3 regions of the Arthrobacter halodurans genome follow, and region 1 is predicted to be linked to each of the others. Evidence: riboswitches for the same ligand, from Rfam matches in the RefSeq annotation. Region 1 holds a riboswitch; each other region holds the start of a gene.
What was found. A riboswitch is a leader RNA that binds a small molecule or an ion and turns the genes downstream of it on or off. The one in region 1 is predicted to bind S-adenosylmethionine.

Region 1 (4,996 bases):
AGGCGACGACGGGTTTCCAGGTGGTTTCGGTCATGGCACCATTCAACCAGCCCCGCAGGCCGCGGCGCGCGGCCGCCGCGGGGCCGCCAGCGCCCAGCCCGGGAGTCCCTAGTCCAGGAAGCCGTCCCGCAGTTCCGCGTCCAGCTGCCCGATGTCCGTCAGGAAGCCGTCGTGTCCGATGGGAGAGGTGATGTACCGGACCGCGGTCCGGCCGGGCAGGGACCGTGCCAGCCGCTCGGACTGCTCGGGCCAGTACAGGCGGTCGCTGTCCACGGCGGCGACCATGAACCGCACCCCGGCGAGCCGCCCGAGCGCGGACCGCACCCCGCCGCGGCCGCGGCCGACGTCGTGGCTCATGAGCGCCTCCGTCAGCGCCAGGTAGCTGTTGGCGTCGAAGCGGCCGACCAGCTTCGAGGCCTGGTGGTCCAGGTAACTCTCCACCTGGTAGCGCCCGCGGTCGAACGTCGCCGAGCCGAGCGGGAGTTCGGACCCCTGCGGCGACCGCCCGAACCGCACGTCCAGCTCCGGCTCGGAGCGGTACGTGATGTGCGCGAGCCGCCGGGCCAGACCCAGTCCGGCCACGGGGCCCGGCCCGGCGGCGTAGTAGTCGCCCCCCGCGAAGTCCGGATCGAGCCGGATGGCCTCCGTCTGGATGCGCGCGAAGGCGATCTGCTCGGCGCTGGACGCGGCCGTGGCCGCGACGACGACGCAGCGCGCGACGCGGTCCGGGTACTCGGCGGCCCACTCCAGGGCGCGCGCGCCGCCGAGCGAGCCGCCGAGCACCGTGTGCCAACGGTCGATGCCCAGCGCGTCGGCCAGCCGCGCCTCGGCGCGGACGGAATCGCGGACGGTCGTGAACGGGAACCGCGAACCCCAGGGCCTGCCGTCCGGATCCGGGCTGGACGGCCCGGTGGTCCCGTAGCAGCCGCCGACCATGTTGGCCGCGACAACGAAGAAGCGGTCGGTGTCGATGGTGCGGCCGGGACCGACGAAGCCGTCCCACCATCCCGGCTCCGCGCCCTCGCCGCGGGCCACGTGCGTGTCGCCGGTCAGCGCGTGGTGGAGCAGCACGGCGTTGGAGGCGTCGGCGTCGAGCCGGCCCCACGTCTCGTAGCCCACGTCGAGGAACGGCAGCGAGCCGCCGGTCTCGAAACGGAACGGGCCCGTCCGCAGGGTGCGCAGGACACCGTCCCGCCCGGGCCCCGCGGCGTCCGTCCGGGTCAGGCGCTGGGATGCGGTGCCGAAGTCGATGCTCACTTCACCGCCTGGAGGTCGGTGGCGCCGGTGCGCACGGCGTCGAATCCCGCGGCCAGGTCGGCGATGATGTCGTCGATGTGCTCGATCCCGACCGCCAGCCGCACCAGGCCCGGGGTGACCCCGGCGGCACGCTGCTCGGCCTCCGCGAGCTGGGAATGGGTCGTCGAGGCCGGGTGGATCACGAGCGAGCGGACGTCGCCGACGTTGGCCACGTGGGAGTGCAGCACGAGCGCGTCGACGAAGGCCTGCCCCGCCTCCTTGCCGCCGGCGATCTCGAAGGACACGATCGCCCCCGTGCCGCGCGGTCCGTACCGGCGGCCGCGCTCGAACCAGGGGCTGGACGGGAGTCCCGCGTAGACGACGGACCCGACCTGCTCCTGGGTCTCGAGCCACTCGGCGACGGCCTGCGCGTTGGAGACGTGGCGCTCCATGCGCAGGCTGAGCGTCTCCAGTCCCTGGGCGATGAGGAACGCGTTGAGCGGCGCGACGGCGGATCCGAGGTCGCGCAGGAGCTGTACGCGCGCCTTGAGGACAAACGCCAGGTTCGCGCCGAGCAGCCCGCCGACCCCGAGGTCCCGCGCGAAGACCAGCCCGTTGTAGGACTCGTCCGGCGTGTTGAAGCCGGGGAACCGCTGCGGGTCCGCCGCGAAGTCGAAGTTCCCGGAGTCCACGATGACGCCGGCCATGGCCGTGCCGTGCCCGCCGAGGTACTTGGTGGCCGAGTGGACGACGATGTCCGCGCCCCACTCGATCGGGCGGATCAGGAACGGCGTGGACAGCGTGTTGTCGACGATCAGCGGCACGCCGACCTCGTGGGCGACGGCGCTGACGCCCTCAATGTCGAGCACGTCCTGGCGCGGGTTGGCGACGACCTCGCCGAAGAACGCCTTGGTGTTCGGGCGCGCGGCCGCGCGCCACTGGTCGAGGTCGTCCGGGTCGGCCACGAACGTCACCTCGATCCCGAGCTTGCGCAGGGTGTGCTTGAAGAGGTTCTGCGTGCCCCCGTAAAGGCTGGGGCTGGCGACCACGTGGTCCCCGGACTCGGCGACGTTGAGGATGGAGTATGTCGTCGCCGCCTGGCCGGAGGACAGCAGCAGCGCGCCGACGCCCCCCTCGAGGTCGGCGATGCGGGTCTCCACGGCCTCCTGCGTGGGGTTGCCGATGCGGGTGTAGATCGGCGCGAGCTCCTGGAGGGCGAACCGGGCCGCCGCGCTCTCGGCGCTCGGGAAGACGAACGACGTCGTCTGGTAGATCGGGAGGGCCCGGGCGCCCGTCGCCTCGTCGGGCGTCTGCCCGGAATGGATCTGTCGCGTCTCAAAGGACCAGTTGCTGGACATCGTGGTGCTCCCCTTCGTCGGAGGGGCCGTCCCCTGCGGCGGGCCCACCGGACGGTGGCGCCGCCGGAAACGACCCGCGCTTGCCCCACGCCCTTCGCGGCGCGGAGCCAGGTCCTCACCCGGGGCACCCCACCGCGAGTGGAGGGTTGCCGGCCAGCAAACCGGGGTTTCGCGCTGGCACTCATGACCTACCACCAGTCTACGGACGGTCGCGCGGGCGGCAAGATCCGCGGCCGTTTTGTGACGCCGGAGGTACGCATTTCGCCTTCCGCCCGCTGTCAGGCGCGTATTAGGGGAGCCTAAGTCGAGACCCACCTCACAAAGTGCCATCATGGGCACATGATGAGGTTGGACCATGTTTCTTACGCTTGCGGACCTGATGGGCTGGCGGCCACGGCCGGGCGCATCGCAGACATGTTGGGGATCGAGTCCGTCAAGGGCGGCGTCCATCCCCGTTTCGGCACGCGGAATGTGATTTTCCCGCTGCTGAACGACCAGTACCTGGAGGTGGTGGAGGTGCTGAATCACCCGGCGTCGGACAAGGCGCCCTTCGGGCAGGCCGTGCGCGCCCGCTCCGAGATGGGCGGCGGCTGGATGGGCTGGTGCGTCGCCGTCGACGATCTGGCGCCCTTCGAGGAGCGGCTGGGCCGCTCCTCCGTGCCGGGCAACCGGAAGTTCCCGGACGGCCAGGAACTGACGTGGCAGCAGATCGGCATTAAGGGCCTGATCTCCGACCCGCAGGTCCCCTACATGCTGCGCTGGGACGACGGCACAGAGGACCTCCACCCGTCCAAGGCCCTGGCCCCGCAGGGGCGGATCTCCAAGATCACGATCGCGGGCTCCCGGGAGCGCGTCCGCGAATGGCTCGGCACCCCCGAGCAGAGCCCGCTGGAGGGCGTCGAGGTGGAGTGGCAGGCGCCCAACGGAACTCCCGGCATCATGTCCGTCACCTTCGACACCCCCCACGGAGCGGTGACGGTCTAGCGCCGTCGCGGTCCGGCGGTCGGGTCCGGGCCTAGGTCCCCAACCCGATCGCCGGACCGAGGAGCGAGTATCCGACGAATCCCGCGGTGTCCAGCAGCGCGTGGGCGATCACCAGCGGCATGACGCGCTTGTAGCGCAGGTACAGCCAGCCGAACACCAGGCCCATGAGCACGTTCCCGACGAACGGCCCGAACCCCTGGTACAGGTGGTAGCTGCCGCGCAGCAGGGCGGAGGCGAGCAGGATCGGCCACACGCCCCAGCCGAGCCGCCGCAGGCGGTCGAACAGGTAGCCGACGACGATGACCTCCTCCACGACGCCGTGGCGCACCGCGGACAGGGCCAGGACGGGCACGGTCCACCAGTACGGCTCGAGCGCGGCCGGGACGATCGCCGTGGTCACCCCGAGGGAGCGGCCGACGGCGTACATGGCCAGCGTGCCCAGCCCGATCCCGACGAAGAGCGCGACCCCCCACCCGAGGTCGGCCCAGGGCCTGCGCAGGTCGAACCCCATGCGCCGGAAGCCGTTGGCGCCCGCGTGCGCGAAGAGGAAGAACACCAGCGCCACCGGCACCAGGGCGAAGACGATGTCGAGCAGCTGGTACGTCAGGTCGAAATACGGGCGCTCGCTGAGGCTGTTGTTCATGCTGGTCGTCTGGTCCGCCAGCGGGGCGCGACTGAGCTTGTCCATGAGGCTGACCACGGCGTAGACCGCGGACTGCCCGAGCGAGAGGCCGAGGACGATGAGGAGCTCCACTTTCAGCCGCCGGTGGTCCTTCGTCGGGCCGCCGGTTCCGGTCTGCCGCGGGTCGTTGCGCACTCGGTCCATGACCCGATCCTAGCGATGCGGCGGCTCAGCCGCCGTGCCGGACACCCGCCCGCCAGACCGCGCCGGTCAGCGGCATCCCGGGGCGGTACGCCAGATGGGTCGCGGACGGCGCGTTGAGCAGCTGGAGGTCGGCGCGCTTGCCCACCTCGAGCGACCCGACGCTGTCCTGCACGCCCAGGGCCAAAGCGCCGCCGAACGTGGCCGCCCGCACGGCCTCGTCCACCGTCAGCCGCATCTGCAGGACGGCCGTCGCGACGCAGAAGTTCATCGACGTCGTGTAGCTGGTGCCCGGGTTGCAGTTGGAGGCCAGCGCGATCTCCACCCCCGCGTCGACGAGCCGTCGCCCCGGCGCGAGCGGCTGCCGCGTGGAGAGGTCGCAGGCGGGCAGGCAGGTGGCCACGGTGCCGCGCGCGCCGCGCGCCGCGGCGGGGTCCCAGCCGGACCAGCTGCCGGCGAGCGCGGCGACGTCGTCGTCGTCCAGGTGGTTCACGTGGTCCACGCTGGCGGCGCCGAACTCGACCGCCAGCCGCACCCCCGGCCCCGGTCCCAGCTGGTTCCCGTGGACGCGCAGTCCCAGGCCCGCCCGCCGGCA
Region 2 (4,996 bases), on a different contig from region 1:
CCACGCGCTGCTTCTGGCCGCCGGAGAGGCGGGCCGGGTAGGAATCGGCCTTGTCCGCGATGTCCACGATCGCCAGGGCCTCCTTGGCCCGACGCCGGCGCTCCTTCTTCTCGACGCCGGCGAACTTCAGGCTCAGCTCGACGTTCTGCTGCGCCGTGCGGTTGTTCAGCAGGTTGAAGTGCTGGAAGATCATGCCGATCTGGTGCCGGGCGCGGCGCAGCTCCTCGTCCCCCAGCGCGGTGAGGTCGGTCCCGTCGACCGACACCCGCCCGGAGGTGGGCCGCTCCAGCAGGTTGATGTTGCGCAACAGCGTGGACTTGCCCGCCCCGGAAAAGCCGATGATCCCCTGGATGGATCCCCGTGGGATCTCCAGGGACACGTGGTCCACGGCCGTGAAGTCGGTCCCGGCGGTCGTGAAGACCGTCGAGACGTCCCGGATGCTGATCATGTCATGCTCCTCAGGTCGTCCCGAGAAGAGAATCCGCCGCGCGGCGGCCGGGCGGCGCGTGCCCCGGGCAGGGGTGCGCGTCCGAGCGGACCGAACGTGGTGGAAAGAATTCTCCATCGGTCCTGGCATGAGCACCGGCCCCGAAGGGTGGTTGCTGCGGCGTCAATGAGCCAGGTCTCTCGGCCGCTCTGGATGGTGTGCGACGGCGGAGCGTGCCCCGCCGTCGATTCCATGGAATCGCACTTTCTTCGATCCACCAACTCGTCACGCCATGCCGACGAAATATTTCGTCGTCTTACGGCGTATTCTTCGCCGTTCGGGGCGTCCTCGGGTGGCGGTGGTCCGGCGGCACGACGTCGCCGACGGCGTCGAACGGCAGCGGCGCGTTGCCGTTGACCTCGTAGTCCCCGACGATCCGCGCCTTGTAGATCGCCGGGTTGTGGGTGGCCACGGTCCGCGCATTGCGCCAGTGGCGGTCCAGGTTGCAGGCCCGCGCGGTCGACGACGCGCCGAGACCGTCGAAGAGCCGCGAGGCCGCCGCCAGCACGAGCGGCTGGATCGCGGTCTGCGCCCGGTTCGCGGCGAGCTCGCAGACCGCGTACCGCTCCGCGGCGCTGAGTCCCGCCCCGGTCCCGCACACCGACTCCAGCTCGGCCACGGCCGCGAGCACCACCGCGTCGACCGCGAACGCGCTCGCCGAGATCTCCCCGACGATCTGCAGGACCTGCGGGTCGTCGGCCACGGGCACGCCGGTTCCGGTGCTGAAGGACCTCGTGCGGGCCTGCACGGCGGCGCGGGCGTCGCCGAGCACGGCCCGGCAGATCCCCGCCTGCACCGCGAGCAGGACCAGCTGGAACACGGCGGACTCCGGGTGCGCCGCAAGGTCGGCGGGCCGCAGCACGGTGTCCACGGGGACCGCGGCGAACGACGTCGATCCCGTGCCCGTGAGCTGCTGCCCGAAGCCGTCCCAGTCGTCGAAGATGCGGACCCCGGAATGCTGCGTGGACACGACGGCGATGTCCCGGCCGGGCCGCCCCGGCCGGGCCGCGGCAACCGCCACCCAGTCGGCGAAGATCGTCCCGGTGCAGTAGTACTTCTCCCCCGTGAGCCTCCAGCCGCCGTCGTGCTCCTCGAGGACGGTGTTCAGCGTGCCGAGCGCGTTGCCCCCGCGTTCGGTGTAGGCGTTGCCGACCAGCTGTCCGGCGGCGAAACGCGCGAACCAGCGCCCGCGCAGCGCCGCGTCCCCGTGCGCCAGGATCGACTCCACGAAGCCGACGTGCGAGCGCAGCAGGTGGGCGACCTGCGAGTCGGCCTCCGCGAGCTCGATCAGCAGGCGGAAGGTGTCGGCGAGGGTGGCGCCGTGGCCGCCGTCGGACACGGGGACGCGCAGGGCGCCGAAGCGCTCCTTGTTGAGCCAGCCGACCTGCTCGAAGGGCAGCACCCGGTCGGCGTCGCGCGCCGCCGCCCCCTCGGCGATGCGCGCGAACACCGGCCGGAAGACGGCGGCCAGCTCGTCGTAGCGGCCGTCCGGGGGAACCCCCGGGGTCAGCTTGATCAGGTGCCGCGCGGGGGTCGGTGGCGGCAGCTCGTCCAGGGCGACGGCCACGCGGGCGTCGAAGCCGGGGTCGGCGGGCGGCGGAGCGTGCGGGGAAACGGGCGGAACCATGGGATCACTCCATCGGTCCTGGCGTGAGCACCTTCCTCCCGCGGACGGGAAGGGGTTGCTGCGGCGTCGTCGAGCCAGATCTCTCAGCCGCTCTGGATGGTTGGTGAGTCCTTTGTACAGGGCCAGCGGCGCCAGCGGCAAATGCGTCGCCGGACCGGTTGGCGTTTGCCGGCAACAACCGTTGACCTTCCCGGGGGCCGGGGCTAGCTTGTCAAATACCGGTGAAGCATTCCGGATCCGTCGCGAGATCCGGCCCACAACCCGTAACCCAACGACGCGTTTCGGAGGGCATTCACTTGAGTAACGTCGGTCTTCTGTACGTCGGCGCCGTCCTGTTCATCAACGGCCTGATGCTGATTGGCAAGGTGCCCGGCAAGTCCGCGGCCATCATCAATTTCTTCGTCGGTGCCATGCAGGTCGTGTTCCCGACCATCATCATCGCCCAGTCGAACGGCGACCCCGCCGTCATCCTCGGGGCTTCCGGACTCTACCTGTTCGGCTTCACCTACCTGTACGTCGCGCTGAACCAGACCTTCGGGCTTCCCGGCGAGGGCCTGGGCTGGTTCTCCCTGTTCGTCGCGTTCTGCGCCGTCGGCTACGGGATCCTGAACTTCACGCAAGCCAACGACCCCGTGTTCGGGGTCATCTGGTGGATTTGGGCCGTCCTGTGGTTCCTCTTCTTCCTCTTGCTGGGCCTCGGCAAGGACTCGCTGACCCTGTTCACCGGGTGGTTCACCATCATCGTGGCCCACCTCACGGCAACGATCCCCGCGCTCCTGCTGTTGTCGGGGTCCTTCGAGGCCACCACCACCAACGCCATCTGGATGGCCGCGGGCGGCTTCCTCGCGCTGGCGGCCGCCTGGTTCCTGGGCAAGCGCACCGCGGTGTCCCGGGCTTCCGCCACCGCGCCGGCCTAGTCGTCCCCACCACCGCGAGGAGATCCGCATGCCACTGTACGAGTTCCGCTGCCCGGAAGGCACGACGTTCGAGGCCTCTTTCCCCATGGGCCAGGCGCCCGCGGAGCTGGCGTGCGCGCAATGCGGCGAGCCGGCGGGCCGCCGGATCTCGGCGCCCCGCCTGTCCGTCGCCGGGAGCGCCGCCTTCGGGCTGATCGACTCCACGCTCCGCAGCGCCCACGAGCCGGAGGTCGTCACGGGCCTGCCCGGCCGAAGCCGCCGCCCCGCCACCCGCTATACGACACATCCGCTCCACCAGAAGCTTCCGCGGGACTGACCGCGGAACCGAAGGAAACCAGTTTCACGAGATCGCCGAGGAGACAAGCACCATGCCTGACGTCATTTTCCCGCTCGATTCCAGCAAGAAGTTCGAGGACCAAGAGAAGGTCGGACACAACCGGTGGCACCCGGAGATCCCCCCGGTCGCCACCGTCAAGCCGGGGGACACCTTCCGGGTGGACTGCCGCGAGTGGTTCGACGGCGCGATCGTCAACGACGACTCCGCCGACGACGTGCTCAACGCCCCGCTGTTGACCGTGCACAAGCTCAGCGGCCCGTTCGCCGTCGAGGGCGCCAAGCCGGGCGACCTCCTGGTCGTGGACATCCTCGATGTCGGGCCCATCCCGCAGGAGGACAAGGGCGCGCTGGCCGGCCAAGGCTGGGGCTACACCGGCATCTTCTCGAGGAACAACGGCGGCGGCTTCCTGGTGGACCAGTTCCCCGACGCGTACAAGGCCATCTGGGACTTCACGGGACAGGTCGCGACGTCGCGGCACGTCCCCGAGGTCTCCTTCGAGGGCCTGATCCACCCCGGGCTGATGGGCACGGCGCCGTCGGCCGAGCTCCTCGCGAGGTGGAACAAGCGCGAGGGCGCCCTCATCGCCACCGACCCGAACCGCGTCCCGCCGCTGGCGCTGCCGCCCGAGGGGGAACACGCCGTCCTCGGCCACCTCCCCCGGGACCAATGGGAGCGGGTGGGTGGCGAGGCCGCGCGCACGGCCCCGCCACGCGAGAACGGCGGAAACCAGGACATCAAGAACTTCTCGAAGGGCACGCGGGTGTTCTATCCGGTGTTCGTCGACGGGGCCAACCTCTCCATGGGTGACCTGCACTTCTCCCAAGGCGACGGCGAGATCACATTCTGCGGCGCCATCGAGATGGGCGGGTTCCTGGACCTGCGCGTGGACCTCATCAAGGGCGGCATGGAGACCTACGGGGTCAGCGAGAACGCGATCTTCATGCCCGGTCGCGTGGATCCCCGGTTCAGCGAGTGGCTGGCGTTCTCGGGAACGTCGGTGACCCTCGATGGCGAGCAGAAGTACCTGGACTCCCACCTGTCCTACCAGCGGGCCTGCCTGCACGCCATCGACTACCTCACCAAGTTCGGCTACAGCCCGGAACAGGCCTACCTGCTGCTCGGCGCCGCGCCGATCGAGGGTCGGCTCTCGGGCGTCGTGGACATCCCGAACTCCTGCTCCACCGTCTATCTCCCCACGGCGATGTTCCACTTCGACGTCCGGCCGTCGTCCGCGGGGCCCCACCAGGTCGATCCGGGGATTGGAGCGCCGCGTTCGGCCAACGCCTAGATCATGTCTCCCATCGGTTCGACGGTCACCCTGAAACCCTGTGCGGCCGGCAGGGGCGCTGATCCCGGTCCGGCGCGGAATGCGCCGGACCGGGGAGGCGCCGATGGTGGCCTCGTCGCGACAGGTGGCAGGGGCCTTGCCGCTGACCGCTGGGGAGACACGTTCCAGACAAGCACCGGACACGTGGGGGGAGGCTGGCCGCCTGATCGCGCGCGAAGGGCCACACGTCCCGCATCGCGCGCCCGAGGCGGCGAGCCTGCACCCGGTCTCCGCGAGAAAGGCCGCCGGAGGCGGTGCGTGGGCACGGGCGGCCCGCGTACGACATGGACAGTACGAGGCC
Region 3 (4,996 bases), on a different contig from region 1:
TTCGACGTGGAGTAGAAAAACGCTAGGGGGAGGGGCCGAGGAATTCGTCGAGGCGGCCGAGCACGGCGTCGGCGTCCTTGAGCTGGCACTCCCAGAGCGTCAGCGATTGCCAGCCGAGCCTGCCCAGCGATGCTTCGTGGCGGGCGTCGCGCGCGGCGTTGCCCGCCCGCTTGGCGGCCCAGAACTCCGCGTTGGACGCCGGGGCCCGGCGTCCCACGGGGCAGTCGTGCCCGTGCCAGAAGCAGCCGTTGACGAAGACCACCTTCCGCCGCGAGGGGAACACCAGATCCGGTTTCCCCGGGAGCCGCCCTCCGGCCAGCCGGACATCGGGGGCCCGGCGCGAGGCGGCGGCGGCCGCCCGGCGGGCCAGCTGCCCGTGCAGCCGGAAGCGGTACCCGGCCGCGTGGGCGATCCTCCGGACCCGCAGTTCCGGTCCCGTGTCCTTGCCCCGGATGCGCGCCATCAGCGCCGAACGCTGTTCGGGCGTCAGGCGGTCCATGGCCCCAGTCTGACAGTCGCGCCGCGGACGTGAAAGACTTGCCACATGCCTGAAGCCAACATCGCCAAGACCACGAAACACCTGGGTGTCCGCCTCGAGGACTCGTGGCACGCGTTCCGCGAGCGCAACGCGCGCGGGCGCGGCATGGCCGTCAACGTCCTCCCGTCGCGGGGCTACGGCCTCGCCGGCGCCGACGACGGATGGGTCCGCGTGTTCGCGCGGATCGTGCTGGCCCCGCGGGGGGCGTTCGACAACGGGGAGCTCGACGCGCGGATCGTCTCCGACGGCGTGCGCGGCTGGCGGAACTTCATCGCCTCGCCGATTCCCTTCGCCGAGGTCGTCGCCACGGTGGGCGGCCAGGAGTTCACGGTCGACGCCGACCGCGGCGGCGTCCTGGACGCCCGCATCCCCGCGTCCCTGACGCCCGGATGGCACTCCATCACCCTCCGGTGCGAGGATTCGGAACCCTCGGTCGCCGAGGTGTTCGTGGTGGACGGCGACGTCGACTTCGGCCTCCTGAGCGACATCGACGACACCGTGATGGTCACGGCCCTGCCGCGGCCGTTCCTGGCCGCTTGGAACTCATTCGTGCTGGACGAGCACGCCCGGGCCGCGACGCCGGGGATGGCCGTGATGATGGAGCGGCTGATGCGCGCCCGCAGCGCCTCGCCCGTGCTGTACCTGTCCACGGGCGCGTGGAACGTGGCGCCGACCCTGGCCCGGTTCCTGTCCCGCAACCTGTACCCGGATGGAGCGCTGCTGCTCACCGACTGGGGGCCGACCGAGGGTCGCTGGTTCCGTTCCGGCATGAAGCACAAGGTGGACCAGCTGCGGCGGCTGGCCTCCGAGTTCCCCACCATGCGGTGGCTGCTGGTCGGCGACGACGGGCAGCACGACCCGGAGATCTACGCGGAGTTCGCGAAGCGCTACCCGCAGAACGTGCGCGCGATCGTCATCCGCCAGCTGACCCCGTCGGAGGCCGTGCTGGCCGGCGGCCGTTCGCAGGGCACCGTCGACTCGACCCCCGGCGTCCCGTGGGTCTATGCGACCGACGGCGCGCAGATCATCGCCGAGCTCGAGAAGCTGGGCCTGGTCGAGGCCGACGAGCGGCGCACCGGAGAGCCGGGGTGAGCGGCCGCCGGCTGCGGGTTCAGATCCCCATGCGCTGGAGCGACATGGACGCCTACGGCCACATCAACAACGTGAATCTGGTGCGCATGATGGAGGAGGCGCGCATCGCGTCCTTCGGCGTGCCCGGCGGGACGGGCAAACCCGGCAACGCCCCCGCCGTCGACCTCTTCTCGTCGGTCCCCGACGGCACCCAGACCCTCGTGGTGGAGCACCGGATCCGCTACGTGCGCCCGCTGGACTACCGCAACGTCCCGGCCGACGTCGACGTGTGGGTCTCCGCGGTCAAGCCGGCCAGCTTCGACATGAGCTACGAGTTCCGCGACCCCTTCGGCGGCGAGCTCTGCGTCAAGGCGACGACGACGCTGGCCTTCTTCTCGGCCGCCGAGTCGCGCGTCCTGCGGATTCCCGCCGACCGCCGGGAGGCGCTCGGGGAGTTCCTCGGGGATCCGGTGTTCCGCTGACGCCTACCCGTGGCGCGGCCGCGACGGATCGGTGGCCCGCAGTCCCGCGGTGACGGCGTCGAACGCGGCGGCCAGCCCGGCATCGTGGGCGAACCCGCACGGCGCGAGCCGATCCCGGGCCAGACTGACGTAGCCGCGACCGGCGTGCCGTGCCGGGTCGGAGGGCAGGCCGAGGATGTCCGCGCTGCGGTTCCAGACACAGCGGCGCGTGTTGGCGGCCGCGTCCATGGCGCGCCGCGGCGCCAGCCGCGCCTCGACCCGGAGGGCGTCGTGCGTGTGGAATCCCAGCCGGCGGCCGTCGCGCGTGTGGAGGACCACGCGCTGGTCGGGGACCGAGACGACGACGTGGACCGCTTCCCAGGCGGTCGCGTCGGCCAGCGCGCCGCGCAGCCGCGCCGGGCACAGTCCGTGTCCGGAGTCCACGGAGGAACAGTGCGCGTCGGCGCCCGTGGTTGATAGGTGAAAGCCCATGGTGGACACCTTCCGTTGCTCTTGCCCGGCGCCTTGTGGGCCGGACCGCTTTCGTCATCCGAACCACCCGTGAAGCATGGGGTTGGTGTGCGGCCGGGTCGGAGCCCGTGGCTGGCCGCATCTCGTGAAGCTGCCCCCATCCTATCCCGCGCGGCCGGCGCGCGGCCGGCGCGCGGCCGGCGCGCGGGGCGGTGCGGCGCGCGCCGCGGGTTTGCGTTGCGCGCCGCGGGTTTGCGTTGCGCGCGGCGGTGGGATTGGCTGGGAAGGAACGACACGCCGGAGCACGCCGACACCCGAAGGAGAGAACGCCGCATGACCGTTCCACCCACTGCACGGCCGCCGCGCCCCCAGGTGGTCCTGGAGGTGCTGGCGTCGGAGACGCTCAGTGAGCACATGGTGCGCCTGACGCTGGGCGGCGAGGGATTCGCCGCCTATCGGAACAAGGACGCCACGGACAAGTACATCAAGCTGCTCTTCGCCGATCCGGCGCTCGGCCTGGAGCCGCCCTACGACCTCGACGCGCTGCGCGCGCGGCTGGCGCCCGAGCAGTTGCCGGTGCGGCGGACCTACACCGTCCGCCGGGTCGACGAGGAGGCCCGGACCCTGCAGGTGGACTTCGTGGTGCACGGCGACGACGGCATCGCCGGCCCCTGGGCCGCGTCTGCCCGGCCCGGCGACAGGGTGTGCTTCTCCGGGCCCGGCGGCATGTACCGCCCGGACCCCGACGCGGACTGGCACCTGCTGGCCGGCGACGAGTCCGCGCTGCCGGCCATCGCCGCGGCGCTGGAGGCCATGGACGACTCGGCGCGCGGCATCGCGTACCTGGAGGTCGCCGGGCCCGCGGACGAGCTGGCGCTGGCGGCCCCTCCCGGCGTCGCCGTGCACTGGCTGCACCGAGGCGGGGTCTTCACCCCCGAAAGCACGCTGCTGGCCGCGGCCGTGATGGAGGGCGCCTGGCTGCCGGGCCAGGTGCAGGTGTTCGCCCACGGGGAGCGGGAGATGGTCAAGGCGCTGCGCCGCTATCTGGCCGACGAGAAGGGTGTGGACCGCCGGCGCATGTCCCTGTCTGCCTACTGGGCGTTCGGGCGCGCCGAGGACACCTTCCAGGCCGAGAAGCGCGAGCCCATCGGGCAGATCTTCCCGGACTAGCCGCGGGTTGCCGCTTTCCGCCCGCGGGCCCGCGTCAGGGATAGGCCGCGGCGGTCCACAGGTGGAACAGGGCATGCGCCCGGTAGGGGCGCCACCGCTCGGCCCGGGCCGCGGCCTCCCGTGCGGTGATGCCGCCGAGCGCGCGGCGGAGCACCAGGTCGCCGGGCGCGAACGCGTCGCGGTCCCTGGCCGCCCGCACGGCCAGGTAGTCCGCCGTCCAGGGACCGATGCCCGGCAACGCCAGCAGCTCCGCCCGCGAGAGCGGAAATCCACCGTGGCCGATTTCGCGGCCCGGCGGCCCTCCGACGGGCGCGGACGCGGCGGCGAGCGCGGCGGCGACGGCGTGCACGGTGCGGGCCCGGACGCGGGTGACGCCGACGGCGGCGCGCAACTCCTCGGGGTCGAGGGCGGCGATGGTGCCGGGTTCGGGGAACAGCCTCAGCCCGCCGGGCCCGTCCGCGCCGAACGCCGACACCAGGCGACCCGCGAAGGTCCGGGCGGCGGCCAGCGAGACCTGCTGACCGAGAACCGTGGTGGCGGCGGCCTCGAAGTGGGTCAGGTAACCCACGATGCGCAGCCCCGGCCGTGCGGAGACCAGCGGGGCCAGCACGGGATCGCGCCGCAGGGACGCGTTCACCGGCGCCAGGTCGGTGTCCAGGTCCAGCCAGCGCGTGATGAGTCCCTCCAACTCCCGGGCCTCCCCGGCGTCGGGGCCCGCGTCCGCTGCAGGGCGGGCCGCATCCGATGGCGGCCCGCCGCGGAGCGCGGCGAGCACCCGCACCCCGTCCGCGTCCGCCGACAGCGTCACGGCGCGGTATCCGCCCGCCAACGGGACGGCGCGGCGGTGCGTGCCCGCGGACCGGTCCACGACGTCGACCCCGGGGATCGCGTGGGCGGCCAGGGCCCCGAGCAGCGGCCCGGCCGCGAGTCCTCCGCGGGCGCGGATCATCCGGGCGCGCCCGGTGCCGGTTCCGGGGTCCGCGCTCACGCGGGCCAGACGCCGGACGAACCGCGGCGGTGGCTGTCGACCAGATGCGTGTCGATGATGCCGATGGCCTCCATGAGCGCGTACATCGTGGTGGGACCCACGAAGGCGAAGCCCTTTCCCCGCAGCGCCTTGGACAGGGCGAGGGATTCGGGCGACCTGGTCGGCACGTCGTCGAAGGTGCGCGGTTCCGGCGTCGTCTCCGGCCGGAAGGACCAGACGAATTCCACGAGCCCGCCTTCGTCGCGCAGCGCGACGGTCGCCCGGGCGTTGGTGATGGCCGCCAGGATCTTCGCCCGG

Region 2: it holds a riboswitch for S-adenosylmethionine, as region 1 does, so the genes downstream of both, ACETWP_RS08000 (acyl-CoA dehydrogenase family protein) here and ACETWP_RS11990 (bifunctional o-acetylhomoserine/o-acetylserine sulfhydrylase) in region 1, are expected to answer to the same signal.
Region 3: it holds a riboswitch for S-adenosylmethionine, as region 1 does, so the genes downstream of both, ACETWP_RS12540 (hypothetical protein) here and ACETWP_RS11990 (bifunctional o-acetylhomoserine/o-acetylserine sulfhydrylase) in region 1, are expected to answer to the same signal.

The regions. Positions count from the first base shown of each region.
Region 1 is NZ_JBHDLJ010000009.1:128,283-133,278, reverse strand. Features, by position in the region: gene ACETWP_RS12000 (alpha/beta hydrolase) at 1-34, opposite strand, end outside; gene metX (homoserine O-acetyltransferase MetX) at 109-1,251, opposite strand; gene ACETWP_RS11990 (bifunctional o-acetylhomoserine/o-acetylserine sulfhydrylase) at 1,254-2,594, opposite strand; SAM riboswitch class IV at 2,666-2,783, opposite strand; gene ACETWP_RS11985 (VOC family protein) at 2,934-3,578, shown strand; gene ACETWP_RS11980 (CPBP family intramembrane glutamic endopeptidase) at 3,610-4,404, opposite strand; gene hutI (imidazolonepropionase) at 4,430-4,996, opposite strand, start outside.
Region 2 is NZ_JBHDLJ010000005.1:66,106-71,101, reverse strand. Features, by position in the region: gene ACETWP_RS08005 (methionine ABC transporter ATP-binding protein) at 1-448, opposite strand, end outside; SAM riboswitch class I at 559-647, opposite strand; gene ACETWP_RS08000 (acyl-CoA dehydrogenase family protein) at 744-2,114, opposite strand; SAM riboswitch class I at 2,121-2,217, opposite strand; gene ACETWP_RS07995 (AmiS/UreI family transporter) at 2,411-3,031, shown strand; gene ACETWP_RS07990 (FmdB family zinc ribbon protein) at 3,060-3,347, shown strand; gene fmdA (formamidase) at 3,400-4,656, shown strand.
Region 3 is NZ_JBHDLJ010000010.1:94,856-99,851, forward strand. Features, by position in the region: gene ACETWP_RS12525 (very short patch repair endonuclease) at 23-499, opposite strand; gene ACETWP_RS12530 (App1 family protein phosphatidate phosphatase) at 545-1,630, shown strand; gene ACETWP_RS12535 (acyl-CoA thioesterase) at 1,660-2,091, shown strand; gene ACETWP_RS12540 (hypothetical protein) at 2,095-2,562, opposite strand; SAM riboswitch class IV at 2,575-2,692, opposite strand; gene ACETWP_RS12545 (siderophore-interacting protein) at 2,875-3,711, shown strand; gene ACETWP_RS12550 (DNA-3-methyladenine glycosylase 2) at 3,746-4,699, opposite strand; gene ACETWP_RS12555 (DNA-3-methyladenine glycosylase I) at 4,696-4,996, opposite strand, start outside.